4 regions of the Streptomyces sp. NPDC050658 genome follow, and region 4 is predicted to be linked to each of the others. Evidence: riboswitches for the same ligand, from Rfam matches in the RefSeq annotation. Region 4 holds a riboswitch; each other region holds the start of a gene.
What was found. Region 4 has a riboswitch for cobalamin ahead of ACIBKX_RS06325 (ABC transporter substrate-binding protein). Riboswitches for the same ligand answer to the same signal wherever they lie in the genome.
Positions count from the first base shown of each region.

Region 1: it holds a riboswitch for cobalamin, as region 4 does, so the genes downstream of both, metE (5-methyltetrahydropteroyltriglutamate--homocysteine S-methyltransferase) here and ACIBKX_RS06325 (ABC transporter substrate-binding protein) in region 4, are expected to answer to the same signal.
Region 2: it holds a riboswitch for cobalamin, as region 4 does, so the genes downstream of both, ACIBKX_RS03355 (prenyltransferase/squalene oxidase repeat-containing protein) here and ACIBKX_RS06325 (ABC transporter substrate-binding protein) in region 4, are expected to answer to the same signal.
Region 3: it holds a riboswitch for cobalamin, as region 4 does, so the genes downstream of both, ACIBKX_RS19545 (ribonucleoside-diphosphate reductase subunit alpha) here and ACIBKX_RS06325 (ABC transporter substrate-binding protein) in region 4, are expected to answer to the same signal.

Region 1 is NZ_JBITGM010000010.1:62,395-69,931, reverse strand. Features, by position in the region: gene ACIBKX_RS30145 (amino acid adenylation domain-containing protein) at 1-4,319, shown strand, start outside; gene ACIBKX_RS30140 (spore germination protein GerW family protein) at 4,335-4,763, opposite strand; cobalamin riboswitch at 4,866-5,022, shown strand; gene metE (5-methyltetrahydropteroyltriglutamate--homocysteine S-methyltransferase) at 5,183-7,492, shown strand.
Region 2 is NZ_JBITGM010000001.1:721,027-728,563, forward strand. Features, by position in the region: gene ACIBKX_RS03340 (DoxX family protein) at 55-408, opposite strand; gene sigJ (RNA polymerase sigma factor SigJ) at 437-1,354, opposite strand; gene ACIBKX_RS03350 (MBL fold metallo-hydrolase) at 1,601-2,650, shown strand; cobalamin riboswitch at 2,714-2,839, shown strand; gene ACIBKX_RS03355 (prenyltransferase/squalene oxidase repeat-containing protein) at 2,962-4,182, shown strand; gene ACIBKX_RS03360 (SCO2322 family protein) at 4,179-4,883, shown strand; gene ACIBKX_RS03365 (energy-coupling factor transporter transmembrane component T) at 4,892-6,133, shown strand; gene ACIBKX_RS03370 (ATP-binding cassette domain-containing protein) at 6,130-7,537, shown strand, end outside.
Region 3 is NZ_JBITGM010000005.1:264,301-271,837, forward strand. Features, by position in the region: gene ACIBKX_RS19520 (carbon starvation CstA family protein) at 1-796, shown strand, start outside; gene ACIBKX_RS19525 (YbdD/YjiX family protein) at 793-990, shown strand; gene ACIBKX_RS19530 (DUF3311 domain-containing protein) at 1,111-1,380, shown strand; gene mctP (monocarboxylate uptake permease MctP) at 1,407-3,026, shown strand; gene ACIBKX_RS19540 (hypothetical protein) at 3,170-3,898, opposite strand; cobalamin riboswitch at 3,992-4,123, shown strand; gene ACIBKX_RS19545 (ribonucleoside-diphosphate reductase subunit alpha) at 4,261-6,645, shown strand; gene ACIBKX_RS19550 (ribonucleotide-diphosphate reductase subunit beta) at 6,645-7,537, shown strand, end outside.
Region 4 is NZ_JBITGM010000001.1:1,413,595-1,421,131, forward strand. Features, by position in the region: gene ACIBKX_RS06310 (putative leader peptide) at 79-180, opposite strand; gene ACIBKX_RS06315 (ABC transporter ATP-binding protein) at 250-1,068, opposite strand; gene ACIBKX_RS06320 (iron ABC transporter permease) at 1,065-2,093, opposite strand; gene ACIBKX_RS06325 (ABC transporter substrate-binding protein) at 2,090-3,058, opposite strand; cobalamin riboswitch at 3,125-3,282, opposite strand; gene ACIBKX_RS06330 (M67 family metallopeptidase) at 3,246-3,668, opposite strand; gene ACIBKX_RS06335 (amino acid permease) at 3,770-5,239, opposite strand; gene ACIBKX_RS06340 (DUF2017 domain-containing protein) at 5,640-6,236, opposite strand; gene clpS (ATP-dependent Clp protease adapter ClpS) at 6,307-6,621, opposite strand; gene ACIBKX_RS06350 (nicotinate phosphoribosyltransferase) at 6,702-7,537, shown strand, end outside.

The DNA of each region.
Region 1 (7,537 bases), on a different contig from region 4:
GCTACCGCGCGTACCTGGAGTGGCTGGCCGAGCAGGACGGGCAGGAGTCGGCCCGCGCCTGGGCGCGGGAGCTCGCGGGCCTCGACGGGCCGACCCTGGTCGCCCCGCACGCGACCCCCGGCTCCGGCGACGTGGACGTCGACTGGACCGGCATCCCGCTGCCCGCCGAAGCGGCCCGCGCGCTGCCGCGCCGCGCCGCCGAAGTGGGCGTCACCCTGAACACGCTGGTGCAGGGGGCCTGGGCCGTCGTACTGAACCGTCTGACGGGGCGCCAAGATGTGGTGCTCGCCGCCGCGGTGGCCGGACGGCCCGCCGCGCTGCCGGGCGCGGAGTCGATCGTCGGCACGTTCATCAACACCGTTCCGGTACGCGTCCCCTACGCCCCCGACGACACCCTCGCCCAGCTCCTGACCACCCTTCAGGAGCGGCAGGGCGCACTGCTCGGCCACCATCACCACGGGCTGGCCGAAGTGCTGCGGGCCACCGGACTTCCCGCCCTGTTCGACAGCCTCATCGGCTTCGAGTCGTTCCCCCTCGACCGCGAGGGCATCGCGGAGGCCAGCGAGGCGGCCGGCATCGCCGTGACCGGCATCGGCCTGTTCACCCTGAGCCAGTATCCGGTGACGGTCTTCGTCTACCCCGACGGGGACCGGCTGCGCCTCAACCTCCAGTACCAGCGGGACCTGTTCAGCCGTGCGCAGGCCGAGGAGATGGCCGCCCTGTACGGGCAGGTGCTCGCGGACATCGCGGCGGACCCGCAGGCCCGGCTGCGTGACGTGGCGGCGCTGCCGGTCGCCGAGGAGATCGAGGAGGCCGACCCCGCTGACCACTTCGGGGCCGCGCTCGGCGACGTCACCGAACCCACCCTGACGTTCGGCCTCCAGGGCAGCACCGGCGACGGCCGCCACCGGGAACCCGCGCCGAGCCGCCCGCTGGACGCCGCCCTCGGCGCCCGCGTCCGTGCCTGCGCGCAGCAGCTGGGAGTCGGCACGGACGCCCTGTTCCACGCGGGCCTCGCGCTGGTCGTGGCGGCGTGCAGCGGGCGGGACGACGTGGTCTTCGGCACCGTCGTCACCGGCCGCGGCGAGTCCCCGGGCGCCCCCGCAACCGTCGTCAACACCCTTCCCGTACGCGTCGACTTGAGCGAGGCCGCCCCGGCCGACCTGGTGCCCGCCCTGGACGGGACGCTGCGCGACCTGGCACGGCTCGCTCAGACCCCGCCCGCCGTCGCCCACGGATTCAGCGCGGTGCCGCCCGAGACCCCGCTGTTCAACACCGTCCTCGACTACCGGGGCCCGGAGGCCACCGGCCGCGCCGACGCCGGCGGGCACCCCGTCGTCCTGACGGTCGACGACCTCGGGAACGCCTTCGCCCTCAGGCTCGCCCTCGACGCGGGCAACGGCCCGGCCCCGGACGCCGAACTCGTCGTCGGCTACCTGGAGACCGCCCTCACCCGCCTCGTCGACGCCCTCACCACCGAAGGCGCGCAGCGGCGCCCCGTCCTGGAGCTGTCCGTCCTGAGTGACGCGGTACGCCACCGCATCCTCACGGAGTTCAACGACGTGCCCCCGGCGGAGCCGGTGACGCGATGCCTGCACCAGTGGTTCGAGGAGGTGGCCGCAGGGTCGCCGGACGCGGTGGCCGTGGAGTTCGAGGACCGCCGCCTCACCTACCGCGAACTCAACCACCAGGCCAACCAGTTGGCGCGGCACCTGCGCGGGCTCGGCGTGGGCCCGGACGTACCGGTCGCGCTCTGCCTGCCGCGCAGCGAGCGGATGCCGGTCGCCGTGCTCGCGGTCCTGAAGGCGGGCGGCGCCTATGTGCCGCTCGACCCGGCGTCCCCGGCCGACCGCCTGGCCCACGCCCTGGACGACAGCGCGCCGCGCGTCCTGGTGACCGACGGGGAACTGCCGCAAGGACTCGCCGTCACGTCGATTCCCGTGGTCGACGTCCGCAGGGACGCCGACCGGTGGGAGACCCTCGACGCCGACGACCTGTCCGTGCCGGAGCTGACGCCGTCCGCCATGGCGTACGTCATCTACACGTCGGGCTCGACCGGGGTGCCCAAGGGCGTCATGGTCGAGCACCGCCAAGTGGTCCGCCTGCTGACCTCGACCGACGACTGGTTCCGCTTCGGCGCGTGGGACGTCTGGACGCTGTTCCACTCGTTCGCCTTCGACTTCTCGGTGTGGGAGATCTGGGGCGCGCTGCTGCACGGCGGCCGACTCGTCGTCGTACCGCAGATGGTCACGCGCAGCCCGCAGGACTTCTACCGGCTGCTGTGCGCTTCGGGCGTGACCGTCCTGAACCAGACGCCGACCGCGTTCCGGCAGCTCGTCACCGCCCAGGGCGAGAACCCCGAGCCGCACGCCCTGCGCGTGGTGGTGTTCGGCGGCGAGGCCCTGGAAGTCGCCTCGCTGGGGCCCTGGCTGCGGCGCGCGGTGAACAAGGACACCCGCCTGGTGAACATGTACGGCATCACCGAGACGACCGTCCACGTCACCTACCACCCGCTGACGGCCGCCGACACCGGGCGCACCGTGAGCCCCATCGGGCGGCCCATCCCCGACCTGCGCACCTACGTCCTTGACGCGCACGCCCGCCCCGCGCCCATCGGCGTCACGGGCGAGCTGTACGTCGGCGGCGCCGGCGTGGCCCGCGGCTATCTGAACCGGCCCGAGCTGACCGCCGAGCGCTTCCTCGACGACCCGTTCTGCGGGGAGCCCGGCGCCCGGATGTACCGGTCGGGAGACCTGGCCCGCCGACTGCCCGACGGCTCCCTGGAGTACCTGGGCCGCAACGACGACCAGGTGAAGATCCGCGGATTCCGCATCGAACTGGGCGAGATCGAGGCCCGGCTCGCCGAACACCCCGCCGTCCAGGACGCCCGCGTCCTGGTGCGCGCCCACGAGGACGGCCGGGACCAGCGCCTCGTCGCCTATCTCGTCCCGGCGGCGGACACCGCGCCCGCCGTGCGCGAACTGCTCCGCCTGGAGCGCACCGACCCGGAGGCGCACGCACGGACGTACGAACTGCCCAACGGCCTGACGGTGTTCCAGCAGAACAAGAGCGAGACCGACTTCCTCTACGACGAGATCTTCACGCACCTCGAATATCTGCGGAACGGCATCACCATCGAGGACGGCGACACCATCGTCGACGTGGGCGCCAACATCGGCCTGTTCACCCTGTTCGCGGGCAGCCGCTGCCCGGACACCCGGATCTACGCCTTCGAGCCGATCCCGCCGGTGTTCGACTCGCTGCGCCGCAACGTGGCGCTGCACGGCATCAACGCCAAGGTGTACGACTGCGGTCTGGCGGCCCGGGCGAAGGAGGAGACGTTCACCTTCTACCGCCACAACACCGTCATCTCCTCCAGCGTGACCACCGCCGAGCAGGCCCATGACCTGGTCCGCTCCTATCTGCGCAACCAGGAGTCGCTGGCCGAGGGAGGTCCGGAGGCGGCCGCCGCCGACGAACTCGTCGACGAGGTCGTCGACGCCCGCCTCGACAGCGAGGAGTTCGTCTGCCGGCTGCGCACCCTCTCGGAGATCGTCGCGGAGGAGTCGATCGACCGGATCGACCTGCTGAAGATCGACGTGGAGAACGCCGAGTACGAGGTGCTCAAGGGCATCCACGCCCGCGACTGGCCGAAGATCCGCCAGCTCGTCGTCGAACTCCACGACGTCGACGGCCAGTTGGACAAGGTCGTCACCCTGCTCGAGGCCCTCGGCTACGACCTCGTCTGCGAACAGGACAACCGGCTGCTGCGCAACACGACGCTCTACAACATCTACGCCCGCCGCCCCGACGCGACGGACGCGACGGACGCGCCCAGGACCCCCGCGCCCGTCGGCGCACCGGAGCGCTGGTCGGGCCGCGCCGCGCTGCTCACCGACGTACAGAACAGGCTGCGCGCGGCGCTGCCCGAGTACATGCTGCCCGCCGCGCACGTCCTGCTCGAAGAGCTGCCGCTCACCCAGAACGGCAAGCTCGACCAGCGGGCGCTGCCCGAACCGGCGGTCCAGGGCAAGGCCTATGTCGCGCCGCGCACCCCGGAGGAGGAGAAGCTGTGCGAGCTGATCGCCGAGGTGCTCCGCATCGAACGGGTCGGCCTGGACGACAACTTCTTCGAACTGGGCGGCGACTCACTCCTCGCGACCCGGCTCACCAGCAGGATCGGCAAGACGCTCGGGGTGACCGTGCTCATCCGCGCGGTGTACGAGGCCCCGGACATCGCGGAACTCGCCCTCGTGGTGAAGAACGCGCCGGCCGCGAACCAGCCGAAGCTGCGCAGGGTCGACAGGAGCGCCCGCTGACGAGGAGGCGAGGGCTCAGCCCCGGCGCCTGCCGAGGAAGCGGCGGACCAGCGGCGGGGCGGCGGCGCCCACCACGAGAGCGGCCAGCGGAACGGCGACGTCCAGCCAGGGCGTACGGATCGGCCGGTACACGGCGGCGCCGTCCCTGATCTCGATGAAGCCGCGCGGCCGGGCCCGGACGCCCCCGGCCGCGCCGTCCTCGCCGCTCGCGGCGCCCTCGGCGGCCGCGCCCTTGCTCCCGATGCCGCCGCCGACCCCGAAGCCGACCTCGGCGACCGGGATGACGGTGACGCCGTCGGTGGTGACGGGCTCGCCGTAGACGACCTTCACCGACGCCTGGTCGCCGAGTTTCTCCGTGAGCCGCTGCAGCGGGGTGACGGAGGCGTGGGCGGCGGCCACGTCCACCGGCGGGGTGGTCTTGGCCGGAACGTCCGGGGCGGTCATCGGGTGCCTCCTGGGGGCGATATGTACGACGCGGCCTCACGATAGGCCGTATAGGCTGACCGACGCAGCTGGTTCGCCCTGCCCGCCAGGCAGGCGCGTCGCAAGAGGGAACCCGGTGGGAATCCGGGACTGCCCCGCAGCGGTGAGCGGGAACGACCGCCGTCATACGCACTGGACCCGAGCGGGTCCGGGAAGCGACGGCCAGTAGGTGCCTCGTCCTCCTCCGAGAGGCCTGGCGTGCCCGCGAGTCCGAAGACCTGCCACTGCCCGTGCGCGACGGAGCGCACGGAATCTCGGTGACCTCGAGGGCGGGTCGGCGGCAGCGGCGGGCACCCCTGGAGGGGGCCGCCCCCTTCGCCATCCTTCGCGCCATCGCCGGTTCCGGGAACCCAGGACGAGTACTCGCGAAGGAGAGTTCCGTGACCGCCACACCCACGGCCCGCACCGCCGGCGCCACCGTCTACGGCTACCCCCGGCAAGGCGCCGACCGGGAGCTGAAGAAGGCCGTCGAGGGCTACTGGAAGGGCCGCGTCGACGCCGCGGCCCTGCGCCTGACCGCCGCCGAACTGCGCCGCGCCAACTGGCGCAGGCTCGCCCACGCCGGTGTCGACGAGGTGCCGACCGGCGACTTCTCGTACTACGACCACGTCCTCGACACCAGCGTCATGGTCGGCGCCGTCCCGGACCGCCACCGCGCCGCGGTCGAGGCCGACGCCCTCGACGGATACTTCGCCATGGCGCGCGGCACACAGGACGTGGCGCCGCTGGAGATGACCAAGTGGTTCGACACCAACTACCATTACCTCGTCCCCGAGTTGGGGCCCGACACCGTCTTCGCCACGGACTCCCGCAAGCAGGTCACCGAACTGCGCGAGGCGCTCGGCCTCGGACTGAAGGCGCGCCCCGTCCTGGTCGGCCCCGTCACCTATCTGCTGCTCGCCAAGCCTGCCCCCGGCGTCGCCCCCGACTTCGAGCCGCTGACGCTGCTCGACCGGCTCCTTCCCGTGTACGCCGAAGTCCTCGCCGACCTGCGGGCGGCGGGCGCCGACTGGGTCCAGCTGGACGAACCCGCCCTGGTCCAGGACCGCACCCCCGCCGAACTGAACGCCACCGCCCGCGCCTACCGCGAACTCGGCGCCCTCACCGACCGGCCCCGGCTCCTCGCCGCCTCCTACTTCGACCGGCTCGGCGAGGCCCTGCCCGTCCTCGCCAAGGCACCCGTCGACGGACTCGCGATCGACTTCACCGGACCCGCCGCCGCCAACCTCGACGACCTCGCCGCCGTCGGCGGCCTGCCCGGCAAGCGACTGGTCGCCGGAGTCGTCGACGGCCGCAACGTCTGGATCAACGACCTGGAGCAGTCCCTGGCGACCCTGGGCACCCTGCTCGGACTGGCCGACCGGGTCGACGTGGCCGCCTCCTGCTCCCTGCTGCACGTCCCGCTGGACGCCGCGGCCGAGAAGGGCCTCGACCCGCAGCTCGCCCGCTGGCTCGCCTTCGCCCGGCAGAAGAGCACCGAGATCGCCACCCTCGCCCGCGGACTGACCGAGGGCACCGACGCCATCGCCGCCCAACTCGCCGCCAACCGCGCCGACCTGGCGTCCCGCGCCGGCTCCTCGCTCACCCACGACCCGGCGGTGCGCGCCCGCGCCGCCGCCGTCACCGCAGCGGACACCCGCCGCTCCCAGCCGTACGCCCAGCGCACCGCCGCCCAGCGCGAACGGCTCCGCCTGCCGCTCCTGCCCACCACCTCCATCGGCTCCTTCCCGCAGACCGGCGAACTGCGCACCGCCCGCGCCGACCTGCGCGCCGGACGCATCGGCACGGCCGCCTACGAGGAGCGCATCGAGGCCGAGATCCGCGAGGTCGTCGCCTTCCAGGAGAAGACCGGCATCGACGTCCTGGTGCACGGCGAACCCGAACGCAACGACATGGTCCAGTACTTCGCCGAACAGCTCACCGGCTATCTCGCCACCCAGCACGGCTGGGTCCAGTCCTACGGCACCCGCTACGTCCGCCCGCCGATCCTGGCCGGTGACATCTCCCGCCCCGAGCCGATGACCGCCCGCTGGACCGCGTACGCCCAGTCGCTCACCCAGAAGCCGGTCAAGGGCATGCTCACCGGCCCGGTCACCATGCTCGCCTGGTCCTTCGTCCGCGACGACCAGCCGCTCGCCGACACCGCACGCCAGGTCGCCCTCGCCCTGCGCGACGAGGTCAACGACCTTGAGGCGGCCGGGAGTCCGGTGATCCAGGTGGACGAGCCCGCGCTGCGCGAGACCCTGCCGCTGCGCGCCGCCGACCACGCCGCGTACCTCGGCTGGGCCACCGAGTCCTTCCGGCTCAGCACCTGTGGCGTCCGTCCCGACACCCAGATCCACACCCACATGTGCTACGCCGAGTTCGGCGACATCCTCGCCGCCATCGACGACCTCGACGCCGACGTCATCAGCCTGGAGGCGGCCCGCTCGCACATGCGGGTCGCCGACGAGCTCGCCGCGGCCGGCTATCCCCGGGAGGTCGGGCCCGGCGTCTACGACATCCACTCGCCGCGCGTGCCCGACGCCGACGAGGCGACTGCCTTGCTCCGCAAGGGACTTGAGGCGATTCCCGCCGAGCGGCTCTGGGTGAATCCGGACTGCGGCCTGAAGACCCGCGGCTGGCCCGAGGTCCGGGCCTCCCTGGAGAATCTCGTCACCGCCGCCCGAAAGCTCCGTTCCACCCTCTGACCAGGGGCGTACGCGGTGGTGGTGTGTGCTTCCGCACACCACCAC
Region 2 (7,537 bases), 690 kb from region 4:
GCAGAACTGATACCAGTTCTACTTCGAGGAGTCCACGGGGATGTCACGGCGGCGTCAGATCCCCCGGTGGGCGACTCCGACGAGCAGGGACGCGAGGGCCAGCGACCAGAAGGCGAGGGGGAATTGGAGCGTGTACACCCGCGCCCGCAGATGGCAGAGGACGGCGCCGGTGAAGTAGAGGACGAGCCCGACCCCGGCGGCCACGCCGATCCACGGCACGGCGAAGCCCGTCAACAGGCCGACACCACCGGCGAGTTTGAGATGGCCGAGCGGGAAGAGCCAGGAGCGCGGGACGCTGACCGCGTCCATGTTCGCGAGGACCTGGGGCGAGCGGACGTAGTCGACGCAGGCGGCCCAGAAGTTGGCGGCAGCGGTCAGCAGGGTGACGGTGACGTAGGCGACGAACATGAATGGCTCCGGTGCGGTGCGGGGACGTTCAGGTGAGGTGGGCGAGCTTGTCGGGGTTGGTGACGTTGTAGAGGCCGCACACCTGCTCGCCGTCCGGTGCCAGGTCGAGGACGAGCACGGCGAACGGGGCGCCCCCGTCGAAGAGGACCACCGAGGGGTCGCCGTTGATGTGGCAGTACCGGATGTCGGCCCCCGCCGTCCGGTGCGCGGCCCGCTTCAGGAGCAGCTCGGTCACCTTGCCGCTGCCGTGCACCGGGCGCGGTCCTGCGGCCGGCGCCTTGCCCCCGCCGTCGACCCAGAGCACGACGTCCGGCGCGAGCAGCCGCAGCAGGGTCTGCGCGTCCCCTTCGGCGACCGCCTCCGCGAACCGCCGGGTGACCTCGGCGCGGCGGCGCGCGTCGGCGTGCCCCTCGGGGCGCCGGGCCCGCACGTGTTCGCGGGCCCGGTGGGCGAGCTGCCGCACGGCGGCCGGGGTGCGGCCGATGATCCCGGCGGTCTCGGTGTGCGCGTACCCGAAGACCTCGTGCAGCACGAACACCGCGCGCTCCAGCGGCGAGAGGGTCTCCAGGACCACGAGGAGGGCCATCGAGACGGACTCGGCGCGCTCGACCGCCTCGGCGGCGTCCGGCACATGGCCGGGGTCGACGGCGCCGGTGAGCAGCGGCTCGGGGAGCCAGGGGCCGATATAGGTCTCGCGGCGCCGGCTGATGGCCGCCTGCCGGTCGAGGGCCTTGTTCATCGCGATGCGTACGAGATAGGCGCGCGGGCTCTCGATCGGCCGGGCGTCACGGGCCGCGTGCCGGGGCGCCCAGGCGAGCCAGGTCTCCTGGAGGACGTCCTCGGTGTCGGCGACGGTGCCGAGCATGTTGTAGACGAGGGAGAACAGCAGCTCGCGGTGGTCGACGAAGGCGCGGGTCGCGTCGTCCGCCTCGGAAGTGCCGGACATGTGGGTCTCCTCTTGTCTTCTCTGCGGAGCCCTGTTCATGTCTTCTCTCGCGGGGCTCTGTGTCCTAGGACTCCGCGGGGCGGTCCGGGTGTGACATCGGGTCCGCCGAATGTGACCGTCGCCTCACTTCCGTCTGCCGCCGCCAAGCTCCCTGACGAAACAGTCGACTTGGGCGATCATTGGAACTAGTTCTAGTTACGGCGACACAGAGCCGCCGCAGAGAGCCATGGAGAGATGAGGCGCCCGATGACGCAGGTGACCGATCCGCAGGTGACCGAGCACGGCGGTGGCGTATGGAGCGTCAAGGTCCCCATCCCCGACAACCCCCTCGGCTTCACCCTGGTCCATCTCCTGGACACCGACGGCGGGCCCGTCCTGATCGACACGGGCTGGGACGACCCGACGTCCTGGGACACCCTGGCCGCCGGTCTCGCCGCGTGCGGTACGTCCGTGGAGGCGGTGCACGGCGTCGTCATCACCCACCACCACCCCGACCACCACGGCCTGTCCGCCAAGGTCCGCGAGGCCTCGGGGGCCTGGATCGCGATGCACGAGGCCGACGCGGCGGTGGTGCGGCGCACCCGCTCCAACCCCTCGGAGCGCTGGTTCGACTACATGGCGCGGAAGCTGACGGCCGCGGGCGCCCCCGCCGAGCACGTCGCCCCGCTGCTCGCCGCGCGCGACGCGGGCCGCGCACCGAGGCTGCCCGGCCTGCAGCCCGCGCTCCCCGACCGGGACATCACTCCGGGCGAGCTGCTCGAACTGCCGGGCCGCAGGCTCCGCGCGATCTGGACGCCGGGCCACACCCCCGGCCACGTCTGCCTGCACCTGGAGGAGGAGCACCCGGCGGGGCTCGCGGGCAACGGCCGCCTCTTCTCCGGCGACCATCTGCTCCCCGGGATCACCCCGCACATCGGCCTGTACGAGGACCCGGACGACGACACGGTGACGGACCCGCTGGGCGACTACCTCGACTCCTTGGAGCGGGTCGGCCGCCTGGGTCCCGCCGAAGTGCTGCCTGCCCACCAGCACACGTTCACCGACGCACCGGCCCGCGTCCGGGAGATCCTGGCCCACCACGAGGAGCGGCTGAACGACCTGCTCGCCCTGCTCGCCGACCCCCTCACCCCCTGGCAGCTCGCCGAGCGCATGGAGTGGAACCGCCCCTGGGCCGAGATTCGCTACGGCTCGCGCAGCATCGCCGTGTCGGAGGTGGAGGCGCATGTGCGGCGCCTGGTGAAGCTGGGGCGCGCGGAGGCCGTGGGGAACGATCCGGTGCGGTACGTGGCGGTGTGAGGCCGCCGCGGTGTGGCGCGGGCCCCGGGCGCCCAGGGTCACTCGCGCTACGGGCCGGTAGAGTGAGCCCGTCGTCATCATGCCCGTACAGGGGGAAGCCGGTGCGAATCCGGCGCTGACCCGCAGCCGTGTAACACCGCCCCAAAGCGGTGAACAGCCGGAATGCCCGGTACGGAACATGACCGGCTCGCCTCATCGGACCCCCCGATGAACGGCACCGTCGAGGTATACGGAGCCGGAGCCGCCCGGAGCCGTGCCCGTCGCGCGCCCGTGCTGCCCCGCTCCCCGCAGGGAGAGGCACCCGCCGCATCATGAACGTTCGCCGCAGCGCAGCGGTCCTGGCCGCCGTCGCCGTGTTCGGTTCGGCCGCCGCCCCGGCCGCCTTCGCGGACACCGCGAAGCCGTCGCCCTCCGCCAAGCTGCCCTCCGGTCTGTACGGCGACAAGGACCCCAAGTTCGACGGGGTGTTCCGGCAGTCGTACGCCCTGCTCGCCCAGGACTCGGCCGGGGTGAAGCCCGCCGACAAGTCCGTCGACTGGCTCACCGGCCAGCAGTGCGCGAGCGGCGGCTTCGCCGCGTACCGCGCGGACGCGGGCGAGCCCTGCGACTCCAAGACGATGGTCGACACCAACGCGACCGCCGCCGCCGTGCAGGCGCTCACCGCGCTCGGCGGTCAGGACAAGGCCGTCAAGAAGAGCGTCGGCTGGCTGAAGTCCGTGCAGAACAAGGACGGCGGCTGGGGCTACAGCCCCGGCATGGACTCCGACGCCAACTCGACCGGCATCGTGATCGGCGCGCTCACCGGCGCGGGCGAGAAGCCTCAGTCGGTGAAGTCGCAGGACGGCAAGTCCCCGTACGACGCGCTGCCGAAGCTCGCCATGGACTGCGGCAAGGACGGCGGCGCCTTCGGCCTCGCCGACATGAAGACCGGCAAGCTCGCGCCGAACGCGGACGCGACGGCGGCCGGTGTGCTCGGCGGCTACGGCCGGGGCCTGGTCGTGGCCCCGTCCAAGGCGACGAAGCCCGCGTCCCCGAAGTGCACGGAGGCGAAGACCGCCGAGCAGGCCGCGTCGAACGGCACCGGCTACCTCCTCAAGACCCTCGCCAAGACCGACGACCACCTGATGTCGGCGATGCCCGGCGCCAAGGCCCAGCCCGACTACGGCAACACCGCGGACTCCGTGCTCGCGCTCGCCGCGGCCGGTCAGCCGGAGCAGGCGAAGAAGTCGGCGCAGTGGCTGGCGGAGAACTCCGCGGACTGGGCGAAGACGTCCGGCCCGGCCGCCTACGCCCAGCTGATCTTCGCCGCCCACGCCTCGGGCCTCGACGCGCGCGACTTCGGCGGCGCGGACCTGGTCAAGCAGCTCAACGCGCAGGGTCCCGCCCCGCAGGCCACCGAGGAGCCGGGCGACAAGAAGAAGGACGACGACAACGGCGGCGTCAGCGTGTGGTGGATCGTCGGCGTCGGCCTGGTCTTCGGCGCGGGCATCGGCTTCCTCTTCAGCGGCCGCAACAAGAAGCAGCAGCTGTGACCCGTCCCCGTCCGCACCGCCCCGTACGGCTCGTCGTCGGGGCGGTGCTCGCCGCGCTCCTCGCCCCCCTGTTCACGGTCGTCGCCGCCGCGCCCGCACAGGCCGCCGGCTACCGCTACTGGTCCTTCTGGGACCGGGACGGCTCGACGTGGACGTACGCGAGCCAGGGTCCGAGCACCGCGCGGCCCGAGGACGGGGCCGTGCAGGGCTTCCGGTTCTCCGTGTCCGAGGACTCGAAGGACGCCGCGAAGCCGCGCGGCGCCGCCGACTTCGACACGATCTGCGCCAAGACCCCGGCCGAGGACGGTCACAAGCGCGTCGCGCTCGTCATCGACTTCGGTACGCCGGGTGACGCGCCCGGCGGCGAGACCCCGCCGAAGCCGCGGACCGCGTGCGCGCGCGTCGCGGACGACGCGACCAGCGCGGACGCCCTCGCCGCCGTGGCCAAGCCGCTGCGCTACGACAGCAACGCGCTGCTGTGCGCCATCGCCGGCTACCCGAAGTCGGGCTGCGGCGAGCAGGTCGCGGGCGACGGCGGGGCGGACGGCGGGGCCGAGAAGAAGCCCACCGCCGCCGAGTCCGGGGCGTCCGACGCGACAGACGGCTCCGGCGGTCCTTCCGTCGGTCTGATCGCGGGTGTCGCGGCCATCGCCCTGCTCGGTGCCGCCGCCGTCTGGCAGGCCCGCCGCCGCCGCGGCTGAACCGCACGATGACCGGTCCCGCGAGTGCCTCCCCCGGCGTGCTGAAGAGACGTCTCGCCCCCGCCGCGCACCGGAGCAACGCGCTGCATCCGGGCGCCTGGTGGGTCTGGGCGCTCGGCCTCGGCACGGCGGCGTCCCGGACGACGAACCCGCTGCTCATCGGGCTGCTGATCGGCGTCGCGGGATATGTCGTGGCGGCGCGGCGGACGTCCGCCCCGTGGGCGAGGTCGTACGGCGCGTTCGTGAAGCTGGGTCTGGTCGTGATCGGCATCCGGCTGGTCTTCGCGATCGTCCTCGGCTCGCCGATCCCCGGTACGCATGTCGTCGTCACGCTCCCCGAGGTGCCGCTGCCCGACTGGGCGAAGGGGGTGCGGATCGGCGGCCGGGTGACGGCCGAGGGGCTGCTCTTCGCGCTCTACGACGGCATCCGGCTCGCGGGACTCCTTGTCTGTGTCGGCGCCGCGAACGCGCTCGCCAGCCCGTCCCGGCTGCTCAAGTCACTGCCGGGGGCGCTGTACGAGGTGGGGGTCGCCGTCGTCGTGGCGATGACGTTCGCGCCGAACCTGATCACCGACGTGCAGCGGCTGCGGGCCGCGCGGCGGCTGCGCGGACGGCCGGACAACGGGATCAGGGGGCTGCTCCAGGTGGGGCTCCCGGTCCTGGAGGGCGCCTTGGAGCGCTCGGTCGCGCTGGCCGCCGCGATGGACGCACGCGGTTTCGGGCGGACCGTGCCCGTGCCGGCGGGGGTGCGCAGGGCGACGGCCGTGCTGACCCTCGGCGGTCTGATGGGCGTCTGCGTGGGAACGTACGGGCTGCTGACCGAGCAGGGCGCCTCCTACGGGCTGCCCGCCCTGGCCGCCGGAGTGCTCGCCGCGCTCGCCGGACTCCGCCTCGGCGGCCGCCGCTCCGTGCGCACCCGCTACCGGCCCGACCCGTGGGGCGTGCGCGCCTGGCTGGTCGCCGGGTCCGGGATCGCGGTGGCGGCCCTGACGATCTGGTCCGCGTCCCAGGACTTCGCGGCGCTGCACCCCGGAGTCGTCCCGCTGGTCGCCCCGACCCTGCCGCTGCTGCCCGCGGCGGCGGCGCTGCTCGGCCTGCTGCCGGCGTTCGTGGCGCCGGTGCCGTCGGAGGGGGCGGCGACTCCGGCACCCGTACCCGCCTCCGGGGAGCCGGTCCCCGCACCGAACACGTCGCCCGCCGCCTGGCGGACGCCGCTGTCCAAGTCCGTACCCCCCGAGGAGCCCTCATGATCCGCTTCGAGGACGTCTCGGTGACCTACGAGGGGGCGGCGGGGCCCACCGTCCAAGGGGTCGATCTCGCCGTGCCGGAGGGCGAGTTGGTGCTCCTCGTCGGCCCCTCCGGAGTCGGCAAGTCGACGCTGCTCGGCACGGTGAGCGGACTCGTCCCGCACTTCACCGGCGGCACCCTGCGCGGCCGGGTGACCGTCGCCGGACGTGACACCCGCACCCACAAGCCCCGCGAACTCGCCGATGTGGTCGGCACGGTGGGCCAGGACCCGCTCTCGCACTTCGTGACGGACACCGTCGAGGACGAGCTGGCGTACGGGATGGAGTCGCTGGGGCTCGGCCCCGACGTGATGCGCCGCCGAGTGGAGGAGACCCTCGACCTGCTCGGCCTCGCCGATCTGCGCGACCGCCCCATCGCGACGCTCTCCGGCGGCCAGCAGCAGCGGGTCGCCATCGGTTCCGTCCTCACCCCGCATCCGGATGTCCTCGTCCTCGACGAGCCGACGTCGGCGCTGGACCCGGCCGCCGCCGAAGAGGTCCTCGCCGTACTGCAGCGCCTCGTCCACGATCTGGGGACCACGGTCTTGATGGCCGAGCACCGTCTGGAACGGGTCGTGCAGTACGCCGACCAGGTGCTGCTGCTCGCGGGGCCGGGCGAGGCCCCGGTGCTCGGCGATCCGGCCGCCCTGATGGCCCGCTCCCCCGTGTTCCCGCCGGTGGTCGCCCTGGGCAGGCTCGCCGACTGGTCGCCGCTGCCCCTCACCGTGCGGGACGCGCGCCGCCGGGCGGGGGCGCTGCGCGAACGGCTCTCCGGGGCCGGGCCGCGCGAGGAGGCCGCCGCCGTACGCCCCGCGCCGGAACGCCGGTCGCGGCTGCGCGGACGTACCAAGACGGGTGAGAGCCTGCAGCCGGCGGCGGACGTCTCCGCCCTCGCCGTCCGCCGCGGGCGGGTCGAGGCGCTGCGCCGCGTGGACCTCGCCGTCTCCGCGGGAGAGACGGTCGCCCTGATGGGCCGCAACGGCGCGGGCAAGTCCACGCTCCTGTCGACTCTGGTCGGCCTGCTCGCGCCGACGTCGGGATCGGTCCGCGTGGGCGGCACCGTCCCGCACCGCACGGGCCCGCGCGAGCTGATCCGGCACGTGGGCCTGGTCCCCCAGGAACCACGGGATCTGCTGTACGCCGACACCGTGGCCGCCGAGTGCGCAGCCGCCGACCATGACGCGGGCGCCGAAGCCGGCACCTGCCGGGCCCTGGTCGACGGCCTGCTGCCGGGCATCACGGACGACACGCACCCCCGCGACCTCTCCGAGGGCCAGCGGCTCACCCTCGCCTTGGCCGTCGTGCTCACCGCACGGCCGCCGCTGCTCCTCCTGGACGAGCCGACCCGCGGTCTCGACTACGCGGCGA
Region 3 (7,537 bases), on a different contig from region 4:
GGTCGGTGTCTCGGAGATCTTCTCGCAGGTCACCGGCGGCTCGATGCGGGCCTTCTGGTATCACTTCGCGATCATGTTCGAGGCGCTGTTCATCCTGACCGCGCTCGACGCGGGCACCCGCGTGGGCCGGTTCATGCTCCAGGACATGCTGGGGAACGTCTACAAGCCCTTCAAGAAGGTCAGCTGGAAGCCCGGACTCGTCATCACGAGCGCGGTCGTCACCGGCCTGTGGGGCTACTTCCTGTGGGTGGGCGTGCATGAGCCCCTCGGCGGGATCAACCAGCTCTTCCCGATCTTCGGCATCGCCAACCAGCTCCTCGCGGCGGTCGCGCTCGCCGTCTGCACGACACTTCTTGTGAAGTCCGGCCGCCTCAAGTGGGCCTGGATCACCGGCATTCCGCTCGCCTGGGACGCGACGGTGACGCTCACCGCGAGCTGGCAGAAGGTGTTCTCCGACGATCCGCGCGTGGGCTTCTTCAAGCAGCGCTCGATCTACCAGGACGCCATCGACGACGGGAAGGTCCTGCCGCCCGCCAAGTCCATGGACGACATGCACACCGTCGTCACCAACTCCACGGTGGACGGCGTCCTTTCGGCGGCCCTCGCCCTGCTGATCGTCATCGTGATCCTCGACGCGGCGCGCGTCTGCGTCCGGCACGTCCGCAATCCGGCGTCCTCGAAGCTGAGCGAGGCGCCGTACGTCGAGTCGAAGCTGACGGCACCGGCGGGCCTGATCGCCACGCCCGAGGAGAAGGACGAGGCGCGGCGTGAGGCGGAACGGGAGCTCACCCCATGACCTGGCTGCTGCGGGGGTTGCGCTGGATGCGTTGGTACGCAAGGGAGTTGACCGACGAATCGGCGTACGACCGGTATGTGGCGCACGCGCGGAAGGAGCATCCGGGGGCTGCCGTGCCCTCGCGGCGGCAGTTCGAGCGAATGCGGACGGACCGCCAGGAGTCGGACCCACGCCAGGGGTTCCGCTGCTGCTGACCGCCGTTGAGCCGACACATTGACCTGTCCGTTATCCGGACAGGGGTTCCATAGATCAAGACTCTCGCTTAGATTTCCCGCACGTTAAAGGTGGGATAAGCGAGGGAGCGGAGCCGCGAAGTGTCAGATGCGCCTGAAGTGAGCAGACCGGTGATCACGCCGGTCCGCGTGGTCATTGCCCTCTGTCTCGTCGCGCCGTTCGTGGCGATGCTCTGGGTGAGCTCCTACGCGAAGGTCGACCCGACCTTCATCGGCATCCCGTTCTTCTACTGGTACCAGATGCTGTGGGTGCTCATATCCACGGCGCTCACGATGATCGCGTACCAGCTGTGGCAGCGTGACCAGCGCGCCCGCAAGGCCGAGCAGGCCCAGGGAGGTGCTGACCAGTGACGACGCTTGCTTCGGGCACAGGTGGCGTGAACGGCGTCGCACTCGCCGTCTTCATCTTCTTCTTCGTCGCCGTGACGGTCATGGGCTTCATGGCCGCGCGCTGGCGCAAGGCCGAGAACGAGCAGAGCCTGGACGAATGGGGCCTGGGCGGACGGTCGTTCGGCACCTGGGTCACCTGGTTCCTGCTCGGCGGCGACCTCTACACGGCGTACACGTTCGTCGCCGTCCCCGCGGCGATCTACGCGGCGGGTGCGGCCGGCTTCTTCGCGGTGCCGTACACGATCCTCGTCTACCCGCTGATCTTCACCTTCCTGCCGCGCCTGTGGTCGGTCTCGCACAAGCACGGCTATGTGACGACCTCGGACTTCGTGCGCGGGCGCTTCGGCTCCAAGGGGCTCTCGCTGGCCGTCGCGGTCACCGGCATCCTCGCCACGATGCCGTACATCGCGCTCCAACTGGTCGGCATCCAGGCCGTGCTCGACGTCATGGGCGTCGGCGGCGGGCCGGACACCAACTGGTTCATCAAGGACCTGCCGCTGCTCATCGCGTTCGCGGTGCTCGCCGCGTACACGTACTCGTCGGGTCTGCGGGCCCCGGCCCTGATCGCGTTCGTCAAGGACGGTCTGATCTACCTCGTCATCGCCGTCGCGATCATCTACATCCCGATCAAGCTGGGCGGGTTCGACGAGATCTTCCAGGCGGCGGGCGACAAGTTCTCGGCGGCCAACGAGGCGGCGGGCAAGCCCGTCGCGGGCCTCGCGCCGGGCGAGGCCGGGCAGTGGACATACGCGACCCTGGCCCTCGGCTCCGCGCTCGCGCTCTTCATGTACCCGCACTCGATCACGGCGACGCTCTCCTCGAAGAGCCGCAACGTGATCCGCAAGAACACCACGATCCTGCCGCTGTACTCCCTGATGCTGGGCCTGCTCGCGCTGCTCGGCTTCATGGCCATCGCGGCCGGGGTGAAGGTGGAGAACGGCCAGCTGGCGATCCCGCAGCTGTTCGAGAACATGTTCCCCGACTGGTTCACCGGCGTCGCGTTCGCCGCCATCGGCATCGGCGCCCTCGTGCCCGCCGCGATCATGTCGATCGCCGCCGCGAACCTCTTCACCAGGAACATCTACAAGGACTTCATCAGGCCGGACGCGACACCCGCGCAGGAGACCAAGGTCTCCAAGCTCGTCTCGCTCCTGGTGAAGGTCGGCGCGCTCGCCTTCGTCCTCACCATGGACAAGACGGTCGCGATCAACTTCCAGCTCCTGGGCGGCATCTGGATCCTGCAGACCATGCCCGCGCTGGTCGGCGGCCTGTTCACGCGGTGGTTCCACCGCTGGGCGCTGCTCGCGGGCTGGGCGGTCGGCATGGCCTACGGCACGCTCGCCGCGTACGGGGTCGCCTCGCCCACGCAGAAGCACTTCGGCGGCTCGTCCGACGAGATCCCCGGCATCGGCGAGATCGGCTACATCGGCCTGACGGCGTTCGTCCTGAACGTCATCGTGACGGTGGTCATGACCTTCGTCCTGCGCGCTGTGAAGGCCCCCGACGGCGTCGACGAGACCTCTCCCGAGGACTACACGGCGGACGCGGGCGACCCGGGCGTCGTCCAGGAACTGCCGAAGGCGACGGCGGGAGCGGGCGGGCACTGAGCCTCTTCTTCGTACGTACGTGATCGCTTCGTACGTACGTGATCGCTTCGTACGTACGTGATCGCTTCGTACGTACGTGATCGCTTCGTACGTACGTCATGCGGGCCGCCGGAGCCATCCGGCGGCCCGCAGCCGTGTGCGCCTCACGAGGCCTTGTACAGCTCCGCGCGCACCCGCTGCACCGCCTTGGCCGCCGAAGAGACCGTCAGGTCCTTGTCGGTGCCCGCGCCGACGATCACGAGGACGCCGCCGACCCGCGCCTCGACCTCGTAGTGCGGGGTCCCGTCGTACTCGTCGCCGCCCGTGGTCCGCGTGGTCTCCAGGATCGCCTCGTCGCCCAGGTCCGGCAGCTCGCGGGCCTCGCGATGCTCCTCGACCGGAGCCGCCTCGGTGTCGACGGTGACGCCGGGGCACGCCGTGTGGAGCTGCCTGCGCAGTTCCACGTACCGCTCGGCCCGCCCGGTCGGCATCGAGACCAGGCTCTGGGTGACGAAGGGGTCCCCGTCGTCGGCGACCGCCCCGGGGAAGCCGCGGATCATGTGTCCGGCGCTGCTCCCCCGCATCGCGAACAGCTCCGCGCGCGCCTTGGCGCCCCGATCGCACGCGCCCCAGTCTCCGCCCCCGTAGTGCTGGTTGAAGCGCCCCACGCCGGCCTCGATCGCCTCCGCCTTCGGGCCGACCGCCCGCGCCGGAAGCAGCGCCGCCTTCAACTCGGCGTCCGTGAACACCTTGCCGGGATCGACGTCGCCGTCGACACCTGCCGCTGCCGTGGGCGCCCGCTTCGGTGCCTCCTGCGCCTCCTGCCCGCCGTCCCCGCACCCGGCGAGCGCCAACAGCAGCACCGCCGCACAGCCCGCACCCCGCCCTCGCACCGCGCCTCCCCCTGTTCGGCGATCAGTTCGGGCGCCACCCTAGGGGATAGCCGCGCCGACACAAGATGTGGGGCTGCCGCTCAGAGCCAGCACAAGATGTATGCTCGTGCTCGCTGCCGCCGCAGGGGAATCCGGTGCAAGTCCGGAACTGTCCCGCAACGGTGTATGAGTACGCATTTGCCGTACTCATGAGTCCGAGGACCTGCCGACAGCGCACCCGTTCCGTCCGGTCCGGGTGCCGACGACGTCCGGGCCTCGTGGAATGGGCTGGTGGACGCGGAACACAGCCCTGTCCGGGGCCGGTCGCCCGTGTGCCCCTCACCCCTCCCCCAGGCTCTGAGCCGAGCGAGGGAGTGCTCCACGTGACCATCGCGCCAGCCGAACCTGCGTCAGCGCAGACCACCGGCGGTCAGCAGACCGCCGACGGACCGGGAACCGCGCTGCTGCGTACCCTGACCGACCTCACCGCCGACCTCCCCGACGCCGACCCCGGCAGGGTCGCCGCCGCCGCGCTGCGCGGCCGGTCCGCCCGGGCCGACGAGGCGGAGCTGCGTACGCTGGCCACCGAGGCGGCCGCGGGGCTCATCTCCGAGGACCCGGCGTACTCCAGGCTCGCGGCCCGGCTGCTCACCATCGGCATCCGCGAGGAAGCGGCCTCGCAGGGCGTGACGTCCTTCTCCGGCTCGATCGCGGTCGGCCACCGCGAGGGCCTGATCGCCGACCGCACCCAGGAGTTCGTGGCCGCGCACACGGCCCGCCTGGACGCGCTGATCGACCTCGACGGCGACGACCGCTTCGGCTACTTCGGCCTGCGCACCCTGCACAGCCGCTACCTCCTGCGCCACCCGATCACCCGGCAGGTCATCGAGACCCCGCAGCACTTCATGCTCCGCGTGGCCAGCGGTCTCGCGGAGGACGGCAGCGACCGCGCCGTGGACGAAGTCGCCGCCCTGTACCGCCTGATGAGCCGACTGGACTACCTCCCGTCCTCGCCCACCCTCTTCAACTCCGGCACCCGCCACCCCCAGATGTCCAGCTGCTACCTCCTGGACTCGCCGCTGGACGAGCTCGACTCGATCTACGACCGCTATCACCAGGTCGCGCGCCTCTCCAAGCACGCGGGCGGCATCGGCCTCTCGTACTCCCGTATCCGCAGCCGGGGTTCGCTGATCCGCGGCACGAACGGCCACTCCAACGGCATCGTGCCGTTCCTGAAGACGCTGGACGCCTCGGTCGCCGCCGTGAACCAGGGCGGTCGCCGCAAGGGCGCCGCCGCGGTCTACCTGGAGACCTGGCACTCCGACATCGAGGAGTTCCTGGAGCTGCGCGACAACACCGGTGAGGACGCGCGCCGCACGCACAACCTCAACCTCGCGCACTGGATCCCGGACGAGTTCATGCGCCGGGTCGCCGCCGACCAGGACTGGTCGCTGTTCTCGCCGGCCGACGTGCCCGAACTCGTCGACCTGTGGGGCGACGAGTTCGACGCCGCGTACCGCGCGGCCGAGGCCGCCGGGCTCGCGAAGAAGACCATCCCGGCCCGCGATCTGTACGGCCGCATGATGCGCACCCTCGCGCAGACCGGCAACGGCTGGATGACCTTCAAGGACGCCGCCAACCGCACCGCCAACCAGACGGCGGAGCCCGGCCACACCGTCCACTCCTCCAACCTCTGCACGGAGATCCTGGAGGTCACGGACGACGGCGAGACGGCGGTCTGCAACCTGGGTTCGGTGAACCTCGGCGCGTTCGTCCTGCCTTCCGGCGAGGGCATCGACTGGGAGCGGCTCGACGCGACCGTCCGCACCGCCGTCACGTTCCTCGACCGTGTCGTCGACATCAACTTCTACCCGACCGAGCAGGCCGGACGGTCGAATGCCAAGTGGCGGCCGGTGGGCCTGGGCGCGATGGGCCTCCAGGACGTCTTCTTCCAGCTGAAGCTGCCGTTCGACTCCCCCGAGGCGCGTGCGCTCTCCACCCGTATCGCCGAGCGGATCATGCTCGCTTCGTACGAGGCGTCCGCGGACCTCGCCGAGCGCAACGGCCCGCTGCCCGCCTGGGAGAAGACCCGCACGGCGCGCGGCGTTCTGCACCCAGATCACTACGGCGTCGAGCTCAACTGGCCGGAGCGCTGGGCCGCGCTGCGGGAACGTATCGCCGCGACCGGCATGCGCAACTCGCTGCTCCTCGCCATCGCGCCGACCGCCACCATCGCCTCCATCGCGGGCGTCTACGAGTGCATCGAGCCGCAGGTCTCCAACCTCTTCAAGCGCGAGACGCTGAGTGGTGAGTTCCTCCAGGTCAACGCCTACCTGGTGGAGGAGCTGAAGCGGCTCGGCGTATGGGACGCGCAGACCCGTGAGGCGCTGCGCGAGTCCAACGGCTCGGTGCAGGGCTTCGGTTGGATCCCGGCCGACGTCCGTGCGCTGTACCGCACGGCGTGGGAGATCCCGCAGCGCGGCCTGATCGACATGGCCGCCGCGCGCACCCCGTTCCTGGACCAGGCGCAGTCCCTGAACCTGTTCCTGGAGACGCCGACCATCGGCAAGCTCTCCTCGATGTACGCGTACGCCTGGCAGCAGGGCCTGAAGACGACGTACTACCTGCGCTCGCGCCCCGCCACCCGCATCGCCCGCGCGGCCGGCGGCTCGAACGCCACCACCGCCCCCGTCCCCCAGCAGGTGACCGACCCCGACGCCGTCGCCTGCTCCCTGGAAAACCCCGAGTCCTGCGAGGCCTGCCAGTAATGAGCAACACGACCAACAGCGAGAAGAACCTTCTCGACCCGGGCTTCGAGCTGACTCTCCGCCCCATGCGCTACCCCGACTTCTACGAGCGCTACCGGGACGCGATCAAGAACACCTGGACCGTCGAGGAGGTCGACCTCCACTCGGACGTCGCCGACCTCGCCAAGCTCTCGCCCGGCGAGCAGCACATGATCGGCCGTCTGGTCGCGTTCTTCGCGACGGGTGACTCGATCGTCTCCAACAACCTGGTGCTCACGCTCTACAAGCACATCAACTCCCCCGAGGCGCGGCTCTACTTGAGCCGTCAGCTCTTCGAGGAGGCCGTGCACGTCCAGTTCTATCTGACGCTGCTCGACACCTATCTGCCCGACCCGGAGGACCGCGCCGCCGCGTTCGACGCGGTCGAGGAGATCCCCTCCATCCGCGAGAAGGCCGAGTTCTGCTTCAAGTGGATGGACTCGGTGGAGAAGCTGGAGCGCCTGGAGACGCAGGCCGACCGGCGCCGCTTCCTGCTCAACCTGATCTGCTTCGCCGCGTGCATCGAGGGCCTCTTCTTCTACGGTGCCTTCGCGTACGTCTACTGGTTCCGCTCGCGGGGTCTGCTGCACGGACTCGCGACCGGCACCAACTGGGTGTTCCGCGACGAGACGATGCACATGAGCTTCGCCTTCGACGTGGTCGACACCGTCCGCAAGGAGGAGCCGGAGCTCTTCGACGACGCGCTCCAGACGCAGGTCACGGACATGCTCAAGGAGGCCGTCGAGGCCGAGCTGCAGTTCGCGCGCGACCTGTGCGGTGACGGCCTGCCCGGCATGAACACCGACTCGATGCGCGAGTACCTCCAGTGCGTCGCCGACCAGCGGCTTCAGCGGCTCGGCTTCGCGCCGGTCTA
Region 4 (7,537 bases):
GCTTCGGTGCGGGTGCGTATGTGCGGGTGCCCGGTACGCACGGGTGCGCCGCGGCTCACGGCCGTACGGCGGCAGCGGTCAGCGCGAACAGATCGCGCTCGAGAGCCTGCACAAATCGACGTGCAGACGCGCAACGAGCAGCATGCCCGGCATCTTGTCGCTCACGTCGTGGGGAACCATGCGGTCATCGTATCGATTCCCGGTCCGGGTTCTGGAATGTGATCTCACATCGCGGACGATTTACGTCCATCACGTGGATGCCGGGCCGTCGGCGCCCGTGGCCGGCAGTCCGCGCGACGGCAGATACGTCACCGTCGGCGCCCCCGTCGCCGGATGCACCGCCACCTCCGCCGCCACCCCGTACACCTCCGCGAGCAGCTGGCCGGTCAGGACCTCCTTCGGGGCGCCCGACGCGGCCAGGCGGCCGTCCCGCAGGACGTACAGACGGTCGCAGTAGTACGCCGCCAGATTGAGGTCGTGCAGGGCCAGCAGATTCGTCGTGCCCAGATCGCGGACCAGGCCGAGGATCTCCAGCTGGTGGCGGATGTCCAGGTGATTGGTCGGCTCGTCCAGGACGACCACGGCCGGATCCTGCACCAACGCCCTTGCCACCAGGGCGCGTTGCCGCTCGCCGCCGGAGAGACGGGCGAACGTGCGGTGGGCGAGGCCGTCCGCGCCGACCCGGCGCAGCGCCGCGTCGACCAGTCGATCGTCCCGCGCCGTGTCCGCCTCCCAGAAGCGCTTGTGCGGGGAGCGGCCCATCGCGACGATCTGCCGGACGGTGAGCTCGAATCCGCCCTGGCCGTCCTGCGGGACCGTGGCGATCTTGCGGGCCCGTTCCTTCGCCGACCGGCCCGCCAGGTCGTCGCCGTCCAGGAGGACGCGGCCGCCGGTGGGCGCGAGGGTGCCGTACACGCAGCGCAGCAGGGTCGTCTTGCCGCTGCCGTTGGGGCCGACGATGCCGATGGTCTCGCCATCGGCGGCGTGCAGGGTGACGTCGTCGACGAGGAGGCGGCCGCCCGGCCCCGGTACCCGGTAGGAGAGGTTCTCCGTACGCAGGACGGTCATATGACGGCCTCCCCGCTCCGGCTCCCGCGCAGCAGCCACAGGAAGAACGGGCCGCCGGTCAGCGCCGTGAGCACCCCCACCGGGATGTCCTGCGGTGCGGCGACCGTGCGTGCCGCGAGGTCCGCCGCCACCAGGAACACCGCGCCCATCAGCGCCGCCACCGGAAGCAGCGCGCGATGCGCGGCGCCGACCAGCATCCGGGCGGCGTGCGGCACCATCAGGCCGACGAAGCCGATCGCTCCGCTGTACGCGACGAGTACGCCGGTCAGCAGCGACGCCAGGACGAAGACGGCCGCCCGGAACCGGGCCGTGTCCAGGCCGAGCACCGTGGCGCCCTCCTCGCCGACGAGGAGCAGGTCCAGCGGGCGGGCCAGGGCGACGAGCAGCGCCGTGCCGACGAGCAGTACGCCCGCGGGCAGCGCCAGCATGTCCCAGCGGGCGCTGCCGAGCCCGCCGAGCGTCCAGTACAGGACTTCCTTGAGGTGGTCCGCGCTGTCCGCGGTGACCAGGATCAGGCTGGTCAGGGCGGAGAGGATGTACGAGACGGCGACTCCGGCGAGGATCAGCCGGCCGGTGGCGAAGTTTCCCCCCGCGCGGGCCAGGGCGTAGACGAGGGCCAGGGAGAACAGGGCCCCGGCGAAGGCTGCCGCCGGGATCGTGACGGTGGTGGCGAGGCCCGCGCCCAGGCCGAAGGCGCTGCCGAGGACGATCACCACCACGGCCCCGGCCGAGGCGCCGGAGGAGACACCCAGGAGGAAGGGGTCCGCCAGGGGGTTTCGCACCAGCGCCTGGAGGACCGTGCCTATGACGGCCAGGCCCGCGCCGACGACCGCGCCGAGCAGGACTCTGGGGAGTCTCACGTCCAGGACGATCGTGCGGAACGGGGAGGGGTCGGCTCCGCCGCCGAGGATCTCCAGGACGTCGGCCACGGGGATACGGACCGAGCCCAGGGCCAGTCCGGCGGTCGCCGCCGCCGCGAGGGCCAGGAGGAGCCCGGCGACGACCGCCCCGAAAGAGAACCTCACAGCTGGTCCGCCAGCTTCTTCACCGCCGCCGGTGCCCGCACCCCCGTCACCGCGTCCGACAGGGGCAGCACCGCGAAGCGCTTGTGCCTGATGGCGGGGACGTCCGCCAGGACCGGGTCGTCCAGAAGGCGGCGCTTCTTCTGGGCCACGGTCGTGCCGCCGTAGTCGAGGATCACGATCAGTTCCGGCCTGCGGTCGACGACCGACTCCCAGGAGGCGTCGCCGAAGGACCTGTCCAGGTCCTCGAAGACGTTGCGGCCGCCCGCACGCTTGATGATGTCGTTGCCGATCCCCCGGCCGCCCAGGGTGAACGCCGACTTGTCCCCGCTGTCGTACACGAAGACCGGGACGGGGTCGCGGTCCTTCGACCTGCCTTCCGTCGCGGCCAGTTCGCGCTTCGCCGCGCTCACCCACCGGTCCGCCCGCTCCCGCACCCCGAACGTGCTGCCGACCTCCCGCACCTCGCGGTACACGTCGTCCATCGACACCGGCCGCTTCGCGCAGCCCTCCACGTTGAGGCGGCTGTCGATGCCGGACTTGGCGAGTGCGGTGCGGCTGCGGCCCTCGCCCGCCTGGAAGGCGCTCGCGTAACCGCCGTAGACATAGTCGGGGTTCGCGGCCAGGAGCTTCTCGTAGGAGGGGTACTCCTTGGCGACGACCGGGATGTCCCCGTACGCCTTCGCGTACTTCGGGAGGACCTTGTCGTCCAGATAGGCCGTGCCCGCCATGCGGTCGGCGAGGCCCAGCTCCAGCATCACTTCCGTGGCGTGCTGGTTCATCGTCACGGCGCGCTTCGGGGGTGCGTCGTACGTCGTCTTCACGCCGCAGTTGGTGACGGTGTACGGGAATCCCGCGGCCTTCGGGCCCGCTCCGGAGCCGTCCTTCCCGGAGTCCGCGGACGACGAGCACGCGGCGAGCGGGACCAGCAGGGCCGCGGCGGTGAGCGCGCGCAGGCGGTGGGACATGGGCATGGACATGGGTATGGGCATGACCGGGCTTGCCTCCTCCAAGGGATTCCGCGTCCCTTGTATCCGTGGGAGAAGGCGGCAGGTCAGTTCCTGACTGACCCGCCCGGGGAGGGCGGGGTCACAGTGGCGGGACCGCGCCGGATTCGCACCGGCTTCCTGGGTCCTGCCGCCTCAAAGGTGAGGCTCAGTATGCCTGGACGACCTTCACCTCTTCTTCGGTGACCTCGCCCTCGACGATCCGGTACGAGCGGAACTGGAACTCGCCGGCGCCGTCGGTGTCCGCCGTGGAGACCAGGACGTAGTGCGCGCCGGGTTCGTTCGCATACGTGATGTCGGTGCGCGAGGGGTAGGCCTCGGTCGCCGTGTGCGAGTGGTAGACGATCACCGGCTCCTCGTCGCGGTCGTCCATCTCGCGGTAGAGCTTGAGCAGGTCGGTCGAGTCGAACTCGTAGAACGTGGGCGAGCGGGCCGCGTTCAGCATCGGGATGAACCGCTCGGGGCGTCCGCTGCCCGCGGGACCCGCGACCACGCCGCAGGCCTCGTCGGGGTGGTCCTGGCGCGCGTGCGCGACGATCTGGTCGTGGAGGGCCTGGGTCAGGGTCAGCATGGGAGCCAGGATAAGCAGAGGGGCCCACCCGTACCGAGGAGTGGTACGGGTGGGCCCACATGCTGGGACCGGGCCGCAGTCCGGCCCGCATCAGGCGAGCGTCAGGACTTGATCGCGTCCTGCGGCGCGGACTCGCCGCCGCCCGTCGCCTGACCGTTGCGCCTGTTCATGACCAGGTAGCCGACGCCCAGGATCAGCGCCCAGACCGGGGCCGCGTAGAGCGAGATGCGGGCGTCCTTGTCGATGCCCATCATCACGATCACCATGCCGATGAAGAGCAGCGCGAACCAGCTGGTGAACGGAGCTCCCGGCGCCCGGAAGGTCGACTTCGGCAGCTCGCCGCGGTCCGACTTGCGGCGGTACTTGATCTGGCAGACCAGGATCATGATCCAGGCCCACATGCCGGAGATGGTCGCGAAGGAGACGACGTAGTTGAACGCCTCGCCCGGCCACTGGTAGTTGATCCACACGCCGACGAGCATCAGCGCGGCGGAGAAGGTGGTGCCGACCAGCGGCAGGCCGTTCTTCGTGAGCTTGGTGAAGAACTGCGGGCCCTGGCCGTTCAGCGCCAGGTCGCGCAGCATGCGGCCGGTGGAGTACATGCCGGAGTTGCAGGACGAGAGCGCGGCCGTCAGGACGACGAAGTTGACGATCGCGGCGCCGACGCCGAGGCCCATCTTGTCGAAGGCGGCGACGAACGGGGAGACGCCCGGCACGAAGCTCGTCCACGGCACGACCGACAGGATCATGATCAGCGCGCCGACGTAGAAGACGGCGATGCGCCACGGCACGGTGTTGATGGCCTTGGGCAGGACGGTCTTCGGGTCCTTGGACTCGCCCGCGGTGACGCCGACCAGCTCGACGGCGAGGAAGGCGAACATCACGATCTGCAGCGTCATCAGCGTGGAGCCGATGCCGTTCGGGAAGAAGCCGCCCTGGTCCCACAGGTGGGTCACGGAGGCGGTGTCACCGGCGTCGGAGAAGCCGATGGTGAGGATGCCGGCGCAGATGAGGATCATGCCGATGATCGCGGTGACCTTGACCATCGAGAACCAGAACTCGAGCTCGCCGAAGAGCTTCACGGAGATCAGGTTGGCGCCGTACAGGATGACCGTGAAGATCAGCGCGTACGCCCATTGCGGAATGGAGTCATGTGTCCAGAACTGCATGTACTGGGCGGCCGCCGTGACTTCCGTGATGCCGGTGACGACCCAGAAGAGCCAGTACGTCCAGCCGGTCACGTAGCCGAAGAAGGGGCCGATGAACTCGCGCGCGTACTCCGAGAAGGAGCCCGACACCGCGCGGTACATGAGCAGCTCGCCCAGGGCGCGCATGATGAAGAAGATGACGAGGCCGGCGATGGCGTACGCCAGGATGAGGCTCGGACCGGCCTTGTGAATGGCCTTGCCCGCGCCGAGGAACAGGCCGGTGCCGATGGCACCGCCGATCGCGATCATCTGGATCTGCCGGGCTCCGAGCCCGCGCTGATAGCCCTCGCCGGACGTGCCGTCCGAACCGGCCTTTACGGCCTCATTGCCGTCGTGATGCTCTTCGACCTGCACTGAGGTCATGGTGACGCCTTTCTCCACGCTGATCCGTGCCCGCAGTCTGCGTATGGCCACGGATCAGGTCCTGATCCCCCCGGATATGGATGGAGTGCTACCGGCGGTCTGCCGGTCCGAGCGCCCTCGGCGACATGGGTGGCGTCACCGAGTGGTCGTGAAGATTTATCACGGCCGTGACAGTGATCGACTGAGCGGCGTGTGGCGCACACCACTGGAAGAAGCGGACAAAATTCCCTTGGTGTGGCATACGCGGGCATTGAAGTGACGCGATCGTTATCCGGATTTGAGGATCCGCTGAGCGAACACCTGTTAAAAGGTGCCGACTACATCGATTTCCGGCCGCGCGGTGCCGTCCTCGTCACACCGCCGACCGCACCGCCGACCGCACCGCCGACCGCACCGCCGGTCACACCAGCAACGTGCTGACCAGCGTTTCCTGCAGACCACCCAGCCACAAATAGGCCATCACCATCGGTTTGCGCGGATCGGAGTCCGGCAGCTGATAGAGGAGGTCCGTGTCCTCCTCGTCGGTGACCTCGAGGCGAGCGCCGATCGCGAGCCGCAGGTCGTTGAGGGCGCCGAGCCAGTGCCGGGACTCCTCCGCGGACAGCTTCAGGACGGCCCCGCCGTCGCCCGCCGCCGTCATGGAGTCCAGGGAACGGATCACGGCCAGGGCGTCGTCGCGCTTCTTGGCCCGCAGGTCGTTCTCGGTGAAGCGCCTGAACTCCGCGGAGTACGCCCGCAGTTCGTCGCCGTCGTCCTTCTCGCTGCCCGGACCGCCGTATGCGTCGGGAAGCAGCCGCTGCAGCACCGGATCGGTCGGCGGCTCGCTGGGGCCCTCCGCGAACAGCTCGGCGAGCGGGTCGTCGGAGGCGTCCTCGGCCGGGCCCGGACCGATCAGCTCCAGGAGCTGGACGGCGAGGGAACGGATGATCGAGATCTCGACCTCGTCGAGCGCGACGGCGGCGCCGCCCCCGGGGATCGCTTCGAATTGTCCTGGCATCAGATGCGTCGCTGCTTCCGGTCCACTGCTGCTGTCGGCCTGCTGTCTGCGGTCCTGCTGGGGAGGACCGCTACTTGCGGTCCTGCTGGAGGGTGGCCCACAGCCCGTATCCGTGCATGGCCTGCACGTCGCGCTCCATCTCCTCGCGCGTGCCGGTGGACACGACGGCCCGGCCCTTGTGGTGCACATCCATCATCAGCTTCGTGGCCTTGTCCTTCGAGTACCCGAAGTACGTCTGGAACACGTACGTCACGTAGCTCATCAGGTTGACCGGGTCGTTGTGCACGAGCGTGATCCAGGGGACGTCCGGTTCGGGGACGGCGAACGTCTCTTCGTCCGATTCCGGGCGTGTGATCTCTGCGGGAGCCGTACTCACTTGACCCATGCTGCCACCCGTAGGGGGGCCTCGCACAAATGGGCCCAGGAAATCGTCAGAGTGACGAGATGCGGGGTAGCATCCCTCATATGAACACAGCGGACCTTGGGCTGCCGGTGGATGTTCCGTCGACGGCGCTCTTCACCGACCACTACGAGCTGACGATGCTGCAGGCCGCGCTGAAGGCCGGCACCGCCGACCGGCGCTCCGTCTTCGAGGTCTTCACCCGCAGACTGCCCGAGGGGCGGCGCTATGGAGTGGTGGCCGGAACCGGCCGGGTCCTGGACGCCGTGGAGAACTTCCGCTTCGACGCGGACGTCATCGGCTTCCTGCGCGAGCGGCGCGTCGTCGACGAGGAGACCCTGCAGTGGCTCGCCTCGTACCGCTTCCGCGGTGACATCTGGGGCTACCCGGAGGGCGAGGTCTACTTCCCCGGCTCGCCGGTGCTGCGCGTCGAGGGCTCCTTCGCCGAGTGCGTGCTCCTGGAGACGGTGATCCTCTCCATCCTCAACCACGACTCGGCGATCGCGGCCGCCGCCTCCCGGATGGCCTCGGCCGCCGGTGAGCGCCCGCTGATCGAGATGGGCGCACGGCGTACGCACGAGCTGGCCGCCGTCGCCGCCTCGCGTGCCGCGTACGTCGGAGGCTTCACCACCACATCCGACCTGGCGGCCGGCTTCCGCTACGACATCCCCACGGTCGGCACGTCCGCGCACGCCTTCACCCTGCTGCACGACAACGAACGCGACGCCTTCGAGGCCCAGGTCGCCTCGCTCGGCCCCGGCACGACGCTGCTCGTCGACACGTACGACGTGACCGAGGCCGTCCGCACGGCCGTCGAGGTCGCCGGGCCCGATCTTGGCGCGGTCCGCATCGACTCGGGCGACCTGCTCCTGGTCGCGCACCGGGTGCGTCAGCAGCTGGA